DNA from 4 places in the Streptomyces sp. NPDC050997 genome. Region 1 is predicted to be linked to each of the others. Evidence: riboswitches for the same ligand, from Rfam matches in the RefSeq annotation. Region 1 holds a riboswitch; each other region holds the start of a gene.
The links. A riboswitch is a leader RNA that binds a small molecule or an ion and turns the genes downstream of it on or off. The one in region 1 is predicted to bind cobalamin.
Positions count from the first base shown of each region.

Region 1 (2,192 bases):
GCCGCAGGTTGATCTCGGCGGGAGAGCCGGCCCCTTCACAGATCACCGCGTCATACGTGCCCCGCAACTCCGCGAGACAGTCGAGGACGGTCCCGAGCAGCCGCTGCTGCCGCCCTCCGTGATAGCCACGCGCACTGAGCTCCCCGACCGGCTTCCCGAGCAGCACGACCTGACTGCTCTGTTCACCGCCCGGCTTCAGCAGCACGGGATTCATCAACGCGGTCGGCTCGACGCGGCAGGCCTGTGCCTGCATGGCCTGCGCCCGCCCGATCTCCGCGCCCTCCCGCGTCACGAACGAGTTGAGGGACATGTTCTGCGCCTTGAAGGGCGCGACCTTGACGCCCTGCCGCACCAGCCACCGGCAGATCCCCGCGGTGATGACGCTCTTGCCGGCGTCAGAGGTGGTGCCGGCGACGAGGAGACCACCGTTCACGACGTTCGCCCCCTAGTGAGCAGCCGCCCGGCGACGCTGACGCCGAGAGCCAGGAGACCGACGTGCCGGGACAGCCGTACGGCCCGCTCGATGTCGTGTGTGGCCACGGCACGCCCCTCTCCGTTGAGCACCGGCCGATGCTCCACCCGCCCCGCATAGGACAGGGTCCCGCCGAGCCGCACCCCCAACGCCCCCGCGAACGACGCCTCCACGGGCCCCGCGTTGGGACTCGGATGCTGTGCCGCGTCGGCCCGCCAGGCGCGCACGGCGCCGCGCGGATCGGGTCCCGCGAGCGTCGCGAGGACGGCGGTCAGCCGTGCCCCCGGCCAGCCCGCGACATCGTCGAGCCGCGCGGACGCCCATCCGTAGCGCCGGTATCTGGGCGACTTGTGGCCGACCATCGCGTCGAGGGTGTTGACGGCCCGAAACCCGAGAAGCCCGGGCACCCCGCCCACGGCTCCCCACACCAGCGCCCCCACCACGGCATCGGAGGTGTTCTCGGCGACCGACTCCACGACCGCGCGCGCGATCCCGTCGGCGTCGAGCGCCTGCGGATCCCGCCCGCACAGATGCGGCAGCCGCGCCCGCGCCCCGGTGACGTCCCCCGCCTCCAGCGCACGCCCGATGCTCCGGGCCTCCCGCGTGAGTGAAGTCCCGCCGACGACGGCCCAGGTGGCGGCGCCGGTCAGCGCGACGGAAGCGGCGGGTGAGGTACGTACGGCACGAGCGGCCGCGGCCCCGAGCGCGACGGCGCCACCGGCGCACACGGCGGCGTGCAGCGCGCCCCATCCCCGGTGGTCCCGCCACAACACCCGTTCCACGGCACCGGCGGCCCGCCCGAACAGGGCGACCGGATGCCCACGGCGGGGATCGCCGAGGAGCAGGTCACCGAGGAGGCCGGCGGCGGCGCCGTACGCGAAGACGCGATCGGCACGCATGGACTCAGCCGACCGCTGTGACAGACGGGGCGCTGCTACTGCATCTCGAACGGCAGCCGAGCATGGCGATATGTCCTCACTCAGGGTGTCCACGCCCTGGTTCGACGAGACCGGCGGCGAGAGTTCCTGGCTCCCGGGGCTTTCTCCCCGGTCACAGTGGCGGGACCGCGCCGGAATCTCACCGGCTTCCTCTTCTGCCTCCGTACATGGCCCCGGCAGTCCACCACGGGGTTGGAAGGGCCGTCAACTTGCCGTTGACCTGCGAAGGGAGAGTGTGCTGAGACCCACACGCGAGTGGTCACAGCCGTCACAGACGACGTGGGGTGGGGGGGGGGGGGGGGGGCCCCCCCCCCCCCCCGGGGGGGGGGGGGGGGGGCGGCCCCCCCCCCCCCCACCCCACGTGGTGTCCTGGTGTCGCAGGTCAGACGACGATCAGCGAGATCCCGTACGCCACCGCCGCCGCGCACGCCGCGAAGCACACGTACGCGCCGGTGACCGCGAGGGTGGCGGAGTCGCCCTGGGCCGTGGCCCGTTCGCGGTGCGACAGGCCCATGATGCCGAGGGTGAACAGGGCCACGAGGGCCACGGTGACCACGAGGCTGACGCCGAAGACGGAACCGAGGGCCGCCCAGTCGATCTTCATGCTGCTTCTTCCTTCATGCCGGTGGGTGCCTGGGTGGCCGGGCTCAGACGGTGGTCGCGGCCGACGGGGCCGCGGGGTCGGTGGCCTGGGCGGCCGGGGCCGGGATCGTGGCCGTGAGGTCCTCGGTGACGTTGCCCGCCGGGGGCGGGGCCACAGCGGCGATCGCGGTGGTCACCAC
Region 1 is NZ_JBFAGK010000027.1:55,790-57,981, reverse strand. It holds gene AB0H86_RS38800 (cobyric acid synthase) at 1-433, opposite strand, end outside; gene AB0H86_RS38795 (cobalamin biosynthesis protein) at 430-1,371, opposite strand; cobalamin riboswitch at 1,472-1,603, opposite strand; gene AB0H86_RS38790 (hypothetical protein) at 1,793-2,014, opposite strand; gene AB0H86_RS38785 (inorganic phosphate transporter) at 2,058-2,192, opposite strand, start outside.

Region 2 (2,192 bases), on a different contig from region 1:
GGTCTCCAGGTAGACCGCGGCGGCGCCCTTGCGCCGGCCGCCCTGGTTCACGGCGGCGACCGACGCGTCGAGGGTCTTCAGGAACGGGACGATGCCGTTGGAGTGCCCGTTCGTGCCGCGGATCAGCGAACCCCGGGAGCGGATGCGGGAGTACGCGATGCCGATGCCGCCCGCGTGCTTCGAGAGCCGGGCCACCTGGTGGTAGCGGTCGTAGATGGAGTCCAGCTCGTCCTTGGGGGAGTCGAGGAGGTAGCAGGACGACATCTGGGGGTGCCGGGTGCCGGAGTTGAAGAGGGTGGGGGAGGACGGGAGGTAGTCGAGGCGGCTCATGAGCCCGTAGAGCGCGGCGACCTCGTCGACGGAGCGGTGGGTGTCGTCCTCGGCGAGGCCGGACGCCACCCGCAGCATGAAGTGCTGGGGCGTCTCGATCACACGGCGGGTGATCGGGTGCCGCAGGAGGTAGCGGCTGTGCAGGGTGCGCAGCCCGAAGTAGCCGAAGCGGTCGTCCGCCTGAGTGTCGATCAGCGTGTCGAGGCGGTCGGCGTGGAGGCGTACGAACTCGGCCGTACGGTCGGCGATCAGGCCTTCCCGGTGTCCGACGGCGACCGAGCCGGTGAAGGACGTGACGCCCTGGGAGGCGGCCTCGGCGCGGATGCTGATCGTGAGCAGACGGGCGGCCAGCCGCGAGTAGACGGGGTCCTCGGAGATGAGACCGGCGGCCGCCTCGGTGGCCAGCTCGCGCAGCTCCGACTCGTCCGCCCGCGCGGACCGGCCACGCAGCGCGGCGGCGGCGACCCGGCCGGGTTCGGCGTCGGGGAGGTCGGCGGTCAGCTCGGCAAGGATCCGTAGCAACGCGGTTCCGGGGCCGTCGGATTCCACCGGAGCTGTCGCTGATACCGGATCGGCTGGCGCGATGGTCACGTGGGGGCTCTCCCTCGCTCGGCAGGGGGCCTCACAGCGGGCAGGGGGCAGCACACGAGCGCACACGGCGTCGCGTCCACCGGCCCATTCCACGAGGCCCGGACGTTTGGGCACCCGGGCCTGATGGCCGGGCGCACTGTCGGCAGGTCCTCGGACTGACTCTCATGCGGGCATTTGCACGCATGAGTACACCGTTGCGGGACAGTTCCGGATTTGCACCGGATTCCCCTGCGGCGACAGCGAGCACGAGCATACATCTTGTGCCGGGTGGCGACAGCACCCCCATATGTTGTGTCGCGCCCGACTTCTGAGCGTGGCAGAGTGTCAACTCACAGCGTCAACTCGTAAGCGAGCAGCGTGAGGTCGTCGAGGTCCGGGATCGGGTTCCAGTCGCGCTCGGGGAGCCGGACGAAGCCCAGACGTTCGTAGATGCGGTGGGCGGAGCCCATCGTGTGCTGGGTCGACAGGACGATCCGGACGCAGCCGTCCGTGGCCCTCGCCCGGTCGACGCAGGCCCGCACGAGCGCCTCGCCGGCTCCGCGTCCGCGCGCCTCCCGGGCGACCGCGAGCATCCGTATCTCGGCCTCTCCGGTGCGGGCGATGTCGGCCATGGGTCCGCCGGACGGTACGAAGGTGACGCCGCCGAGGAGTTGTTCGCCCTGGGTGGCCACCAGTACGTCCGCGGCGGCGGCGCGCTTGGCCACGTCCTTCAGTTCACCGAGGTACCAGTCGCTCTCGCCGAAGAGGAGGAGGTCGTCCAGGAGGTAGGCCCGGGCGGTGATCTCGCCGAGGGTGTCGTATTCGTCGGGGGCTGCTTGCCGGATCACGAGGTCCATGCCGGGAGTGTGCACCAGGGGTGCGGCCAAGGGCCGCCGGATTTCCTCCGGCGGCCCTTGGGTGCGGATCAACTGCGGGAGGCGAAGCCCCGTACCTTCAGCGTGCTGTTGTTGCGGCCCGGCAGCTTCGGTCCCTGGGCGCCCACCCAGCGGTACGTCTTCATCGTGATGCTGTCGGAGCCGCGGCCCGCGTTGCCCTCGATGGTGGTGACCGACCGGCCGTCACTGCCGCCGACCGCCACGACGACCGCGACATGGCCCCGGGGGGCACGGCTGTCGTGGTTGTGCCACACGATCACGTCCCCGCGCTGTGGCGGCTGCCCGGGACGGTAGGCGTGGAACCGGCCGCCCACGCCGGTCTCCCAGGCCCGGGACGACTTGTGATTGTCGGGAGCCGCAGCCGAGTTGGCCCACATCGCGTTCGCGAAGTACCCG
Region 2 is NZ_JBFAGK010000006.1:448,784-450,975, forward strand. It holds gene AB0H86_RS17290 (ribonucleoside-diphosphate reductase subunit alpha) at 1-921, opposite strand, end outside; cobalamin riboswitch at 1,045-1,191, opposite strand; gene AB0H86_RS17295 (GNAT family N-acetyltransferase) at 1,251-1,757, opposite strand; gene AB0H86_RS17300 (CHAP domain-containing protein) at 1,826-2,192, opposite strand, start outside.
Region 2: linked by a shared signal. The riboswitch ahead of AB0H86_RS17290 (ribonucleoside-diphosphate reductase subunit alpha) and the one ahead of AB0H86_RS38795 (cobalamin biosynthesis protein) in region 1 are both predicted to bind cobalamin.

Region 3 (2,192 bases), on a different contig from region 1:
CGGTGTCGGCGTTTCCGCGCACGGCCGCGTCCGGGTGGTCACCGAACGGTCGAGGATCGCCATGCCCGAGACCGGTATCGGGTTCGTGCCGGACGTCGGCGGCACCCACCTGCTCGCCCTCGCCCCGGGCGAACTGGGCACCCACCTGGCGCTCACGGGGGCGCACATCGGTGCCGGGGACGCACTGCTGTGCGGGCTCGCCGACCACTACGTACCCTCCGTCTCACTCCGGCAGTTCGTCGACGACCTCGCCGAACTGCCCGTCCGGGACGCCCTGGACCGTCACACGCGGCTGTCGCCGGAGGGGGAGTTGGCCGGCCACCGGGAGTGGATCGACACCTGCTACGCGGCTGACACGGTCGAGGAGATCGTCCATCGGCTGCTCGCCCAGGGCGACCCGGCCGCGAAGGAGACCGCGGAGACCCTGCTGTCCAAGTCGCCCACCGCTCTCAAGGTCACCCTGGCCGCCCTGCGCCGCGCCCGGCGGCTCGGCCCGCTGGAGCGGGTGCTGGAACAGGAGTACCGCGTCTCCTGCGCGGCCCTGACCACCCCCGACCTGGTCGAGGGGATCCGCGCCCAGGTCATCGACAAGGACCGCACCCCGCGTTGGTCGCCGGCCACCCTCGACGAGGTGACCGACGTCGACGTCGAGCGCTTCTTCACCCCGCTCGGCGAGCGTGAACTCGCTCTCCCCGGGCCGGAAACCACCACGTAGTGGCCTGAAGCGGCGGCCCGGTTCCGCCATCGGTGACCGGCGAACGGTCGGTGATCCGGGTCACCTGGCGGGCGAGAACGGCGTCACGCCAGGTGGTGCGGTATTGGCCATGGACCCGACACACGGTACCGTCGCTGTGATATTGACGACGGCATCGGAAGCCGGTGAGAATCCGGCACGGTCGCGCCACTGTGGACGGTGCCCCCCGAGGGGGCGCATCGCGAGTCAGACCCGTGGCCGTCGTCATGTGCACCACCGAGATGGGACGCGAACTCCCAGAGGAGGCCCTGCCATGGCGCAGCATGTCGCCCAGCCGACAACCACCACCCCCGTCGTTCCCGCCAAGCTCCCACTGAAGGCCATCGCCCCCTGGGCGGTTTTCTTCGGCATCCTGATGCTGGTCCTGCTGTACTTCGTCGGCGCCGAACAGGGCGCCACCTCAGTCGTCTCCGGCGAGAACGTCCACGAGTGGGTTCACGACGCCCGCCACCTCCTCGGCTTCCCCTGCCACTGATTCGAGGGACGCCGCACACCCATGAACTCCGCAACAGTAAGAAACCTGCTCGTTCGGGGCATGCTCGCCGGCCTTGGTGCCGGCGTGCTCGCCCTGATCGTCGCCTATTTCCTCGGTGAACCGAGCATCGACAGCGCCATCGGCTTCGAGGAGTCCCACGCCCCCGCCCACGAGCACGAGGTCGAACTCGTCTCCCGCTCCCTGCAGTCCACCGCGGGCCTGGCCACCGGCGTCCTGATCTTCGGGGTGGCGTTCGGCGGCATGGCCGCTCTCGCCTTCTGCTTCGCGCTCGGCCGCGTGGGCCGATTCAGCCCGCGGGCCACGGCGCTGCTCCTGTCGGGGGCCGCGCTGCTCGCCGTGTACGTCGTGCCGTTCCTGAAGTACCCGGCCAACCCGCCCGCGGTCGGCGACCATGACACCATCGGTCAGCGCACCACGCTGTACTTCCTGATGATGGCGCTCAGCGTGCTTCTCGCGATCGCCGCGGTGATCGCGGGCAAACGGCTCGCACCGAGGCTGGGCACCTGGTACGCCACCGTCGTCGCCGTGCTCGGCTTCGCCGTCGTGATCGGGCTGGCGTACGCGTTCCTGCCCGCCATCAACGAGGTGCCGAGCGACTTCCCGGCCGCCCTGCTGTGGCGGTTCCGCCTGTCCGCCCTCGCCATGCAGATCACGCTGTGGGGAGGCTTCGGCCTAGTCTTCGGCGAACTGGCCGAACGGCTGCTGCACCCGAAGCCGGCCACGGTGTCCGCGGGCACGGCGGTAGCCGCCCCGCAATGACCTGACCGACACGACGAGAGGGCCCGCGGAACCGTCCGGGGGCCCTCTCGCGTTCTTCGGGTTGGCAGTTCCGGCCGGGGGCTGCGACCGGGCAGGCGCGATACCCGGTGCATGCACGGCATCGCGCGGCACCGCCGAGGCCGTACCGGCGGACGCGGACACCGATTGCCTGCGCTGGGCGAT
Region 3 is NZ_JBFAGK010000003.1:649,881-652,072, reverse strand. It holds gene AB0H86_RS09700 (enoyl-CoA hydratase/isomerase family protein) at 1-715, shown strand, start outside; cobalamin riboswitch at 822-972, shown strand; gene AB0H86_RS09695 (CbtB-domain containing protein) at 1,008-1,229, shown strand; gene AB0H86_RS09690 (CbtA family protein) at 1,251-2,009, shown strand.
Region 3: linked by a shared signal. The riboswitch ahead of AB0H86_RS09695 (CbtB-domain containing protein) and the one ahead of AB0H86_RS38795 (cobalamin biosynthesis protein) in region 1 are both predicted to bind cobalamin.

Region 4 (2,192 bases), on a different contig from region 1:
CGGTCTCCCAGTTGATCTGCGGCCATTCCTCCTTCGTGTCGTCGAAGACGTTCCGCGCGCCGAGCGCTTCGGTGATGATGCCGGGGGCTCCGCAGCAGCCCGCCATATAGGGGGACTCCTGGTTCGCGAACCAGTACAGGACCGAGGTGTCGGAGGCGTCGATCCCGGAGGTGGCCTTCGCGACCCGGGTCCTCAGTGCCGCGACGAGCTTCTCGCCCCGCGCTTCGACGCCGAAGATCTTCGCCAGGTCTCGTATCTCGCCGTAGACCGAGTCCATGGTCAGCGGCTTGGTGCGGGCTCCGTCGCCGTCGCCGCTGTTGTCCTTGCCCTCGCAGTCGGCGGGAGAGAGGTAGGTCGGCACGCCCAGTTCCTCGAACTTCTCGCGCGGGGCCACGCCCCCTTCCCTCAGGGTGGAGGCGAAGGACGCGGCGACGAAGTCGGGTTCGGTGTCCAGCACCTTCTCGAAGGAGGGCTGGTTGTCGGAGAGCCGGGGCACCCGGGCGTCGGCCTTCGCGAGTCCCTTCATGACCGGGTCGGTCCAGGTGGCGGTGCCCGCCATCCGGTCGGCGAGGCCGAGGGAGAGCATGATCTCGGTGGTGCCCTGGTTCAGGGACACGGCTCGCTTCGGCGGCGACGGGATCGTGGTCCGCTGCCCGCAGTTGTCCAGGGTGAGGGCCGTCGAGGGGGTGGCCGAGTCGGGGGACCCGGTGGACGAGCCGCCGCAGGCCGTCAGGAGGAACGCCCCCAAGAGGAGCAGGGTGGAGCGGCGGACTCTACGGGTGACGGGCACAGAACATCCTCTGGCGTCGAGGGCCCGGTCGCGGGGCCCGTTCGTACGGGTCGCCAGCAGGTCTTCGGACTGGGGATCACCCGGCCGGAGCGCCTTCCCGGACCCTGGTCACATGTGACCGTCGTCCAGTGGCTCGCGTTGCCCCGCCCGTCACCCTCACCGCTGCGCGTCAGTTCCGGATTCGCACCGGATTCCCTTGACTGGCCTGGGCAAATTATCACGTCGTCACACGGGCCCGAGGGGCGGCGGAAGGCCGGGCGTCCGTCCGCCACGCGGGGACCGGGCCCGGCAGAGCAGCGCAGGTCACAGTGGCGGGGAGTGCAAGGTCACAGCGGTGTCCTCTGCCGCTCCTTTGTCGGTCTGTCCTAGCATCCGAGCATGACGGTCCTGCCTGACGACGGGCTCTCCCTGGCCGCCGAGTTCCCTGACGCGACGCACGAGCAGTGGCAACGCCTGGTGGCGGGCGTCCTGCGCAAGTCGGGCAAGGAAGTCTCGGGGGAGGCAGCGGAAGACGCCCTGTCCACCGTGTTGGAGGACGGGTTGCGCACCCGCCCCTTGTACACCGCGAGCGATGTGACGCCCGAGCCCGGCTTCCCTGGTTTTCCCGGGTTCCCCCCGTTCGTACGGGGCGGCCGGGCCGAGGGAAGCATCACCGGCGGCTGGGACGTCCGGCAACGGCACGCCGCGACCGGCGGCGACGCGGTGCTCGGGGATCTGGAGAACGGCGTCACCTCACTGTGGCTGATCGTCGGGGCGGGCGGCCTCCCGCTCGGCTCCCTCGGCCGCGTCCTCGACGGCGTCCACCTCGACCTCGCGCCCGTCGTCCTGGACGCGGGGAGCGATCTCGACTCCGCCGCACGGGAGTTGCTGGGCCTGTACGAGGAGCGGGGCGTCGCCAAGCACGCGGCGCGCGGCAACCTGGGCGCGGACCCGCTGGCCCACGAGGCCCGTACCGGCGATGCGTTCGACTTCGCGCCGGTCGCCGCTCTGGCGCGGCTGTGCGCCGACGAGTACCCGGGGCTGCGGGCACTGACCGTGGACGCCCTGCCGTACCACGAGGCCGGTGGCTCGGCCGCGCAGGAACTGGGCGCCTCCCTGGCGACCGGCGTCGCCTACCTCCGTGAGCTGACCGAGGCGGGTCTCTCCGTCGAACAGGCTTGTGCGCAGCTGGAGTTCCGGTACGCGGCCACCGCCGACCAGTTCCTCACCGTCGCGAAGCTGCGCGCGGCCCGCCGGCTGTGGGCGCGGGTCGCCGAGGTGTGCGGGGCGCCCGGCGCGGGGGCGCAGGTGCAGCACGCCGTGACGTCGCCGGTGATGATGTCGCGCCGCGACCCGTGGGTGAACATGCTGCGCACGACCATCGCCACGCTCGCCGCGGGGGTCGGCGGCGCCGACTCCGTCA
Region 4 is NZ_JBFAGK010000004.1:209,627-211,818, reverse strand. It holds gene AB0H86_RS10935 (ABC transporter substrate-binding protein) at 1-790, opposite strand, end outside; cobalamin riboswitch at 828-1,010, opposite strand; gene AB0H86_RS10930 (methylmalonyl-CoA mutase subunit beta) at 1,169-2,192, shown strand, end outside.
Region 4: linked by a shared signal. The riboswitch ahead of AB0H86_RS10935 (ABC transporter substrate-binding protein) and the one ahead of AB0H86_RS38795 (cobalamin biosynthesis protein) in region 1 are both predicted to bind cobalamin.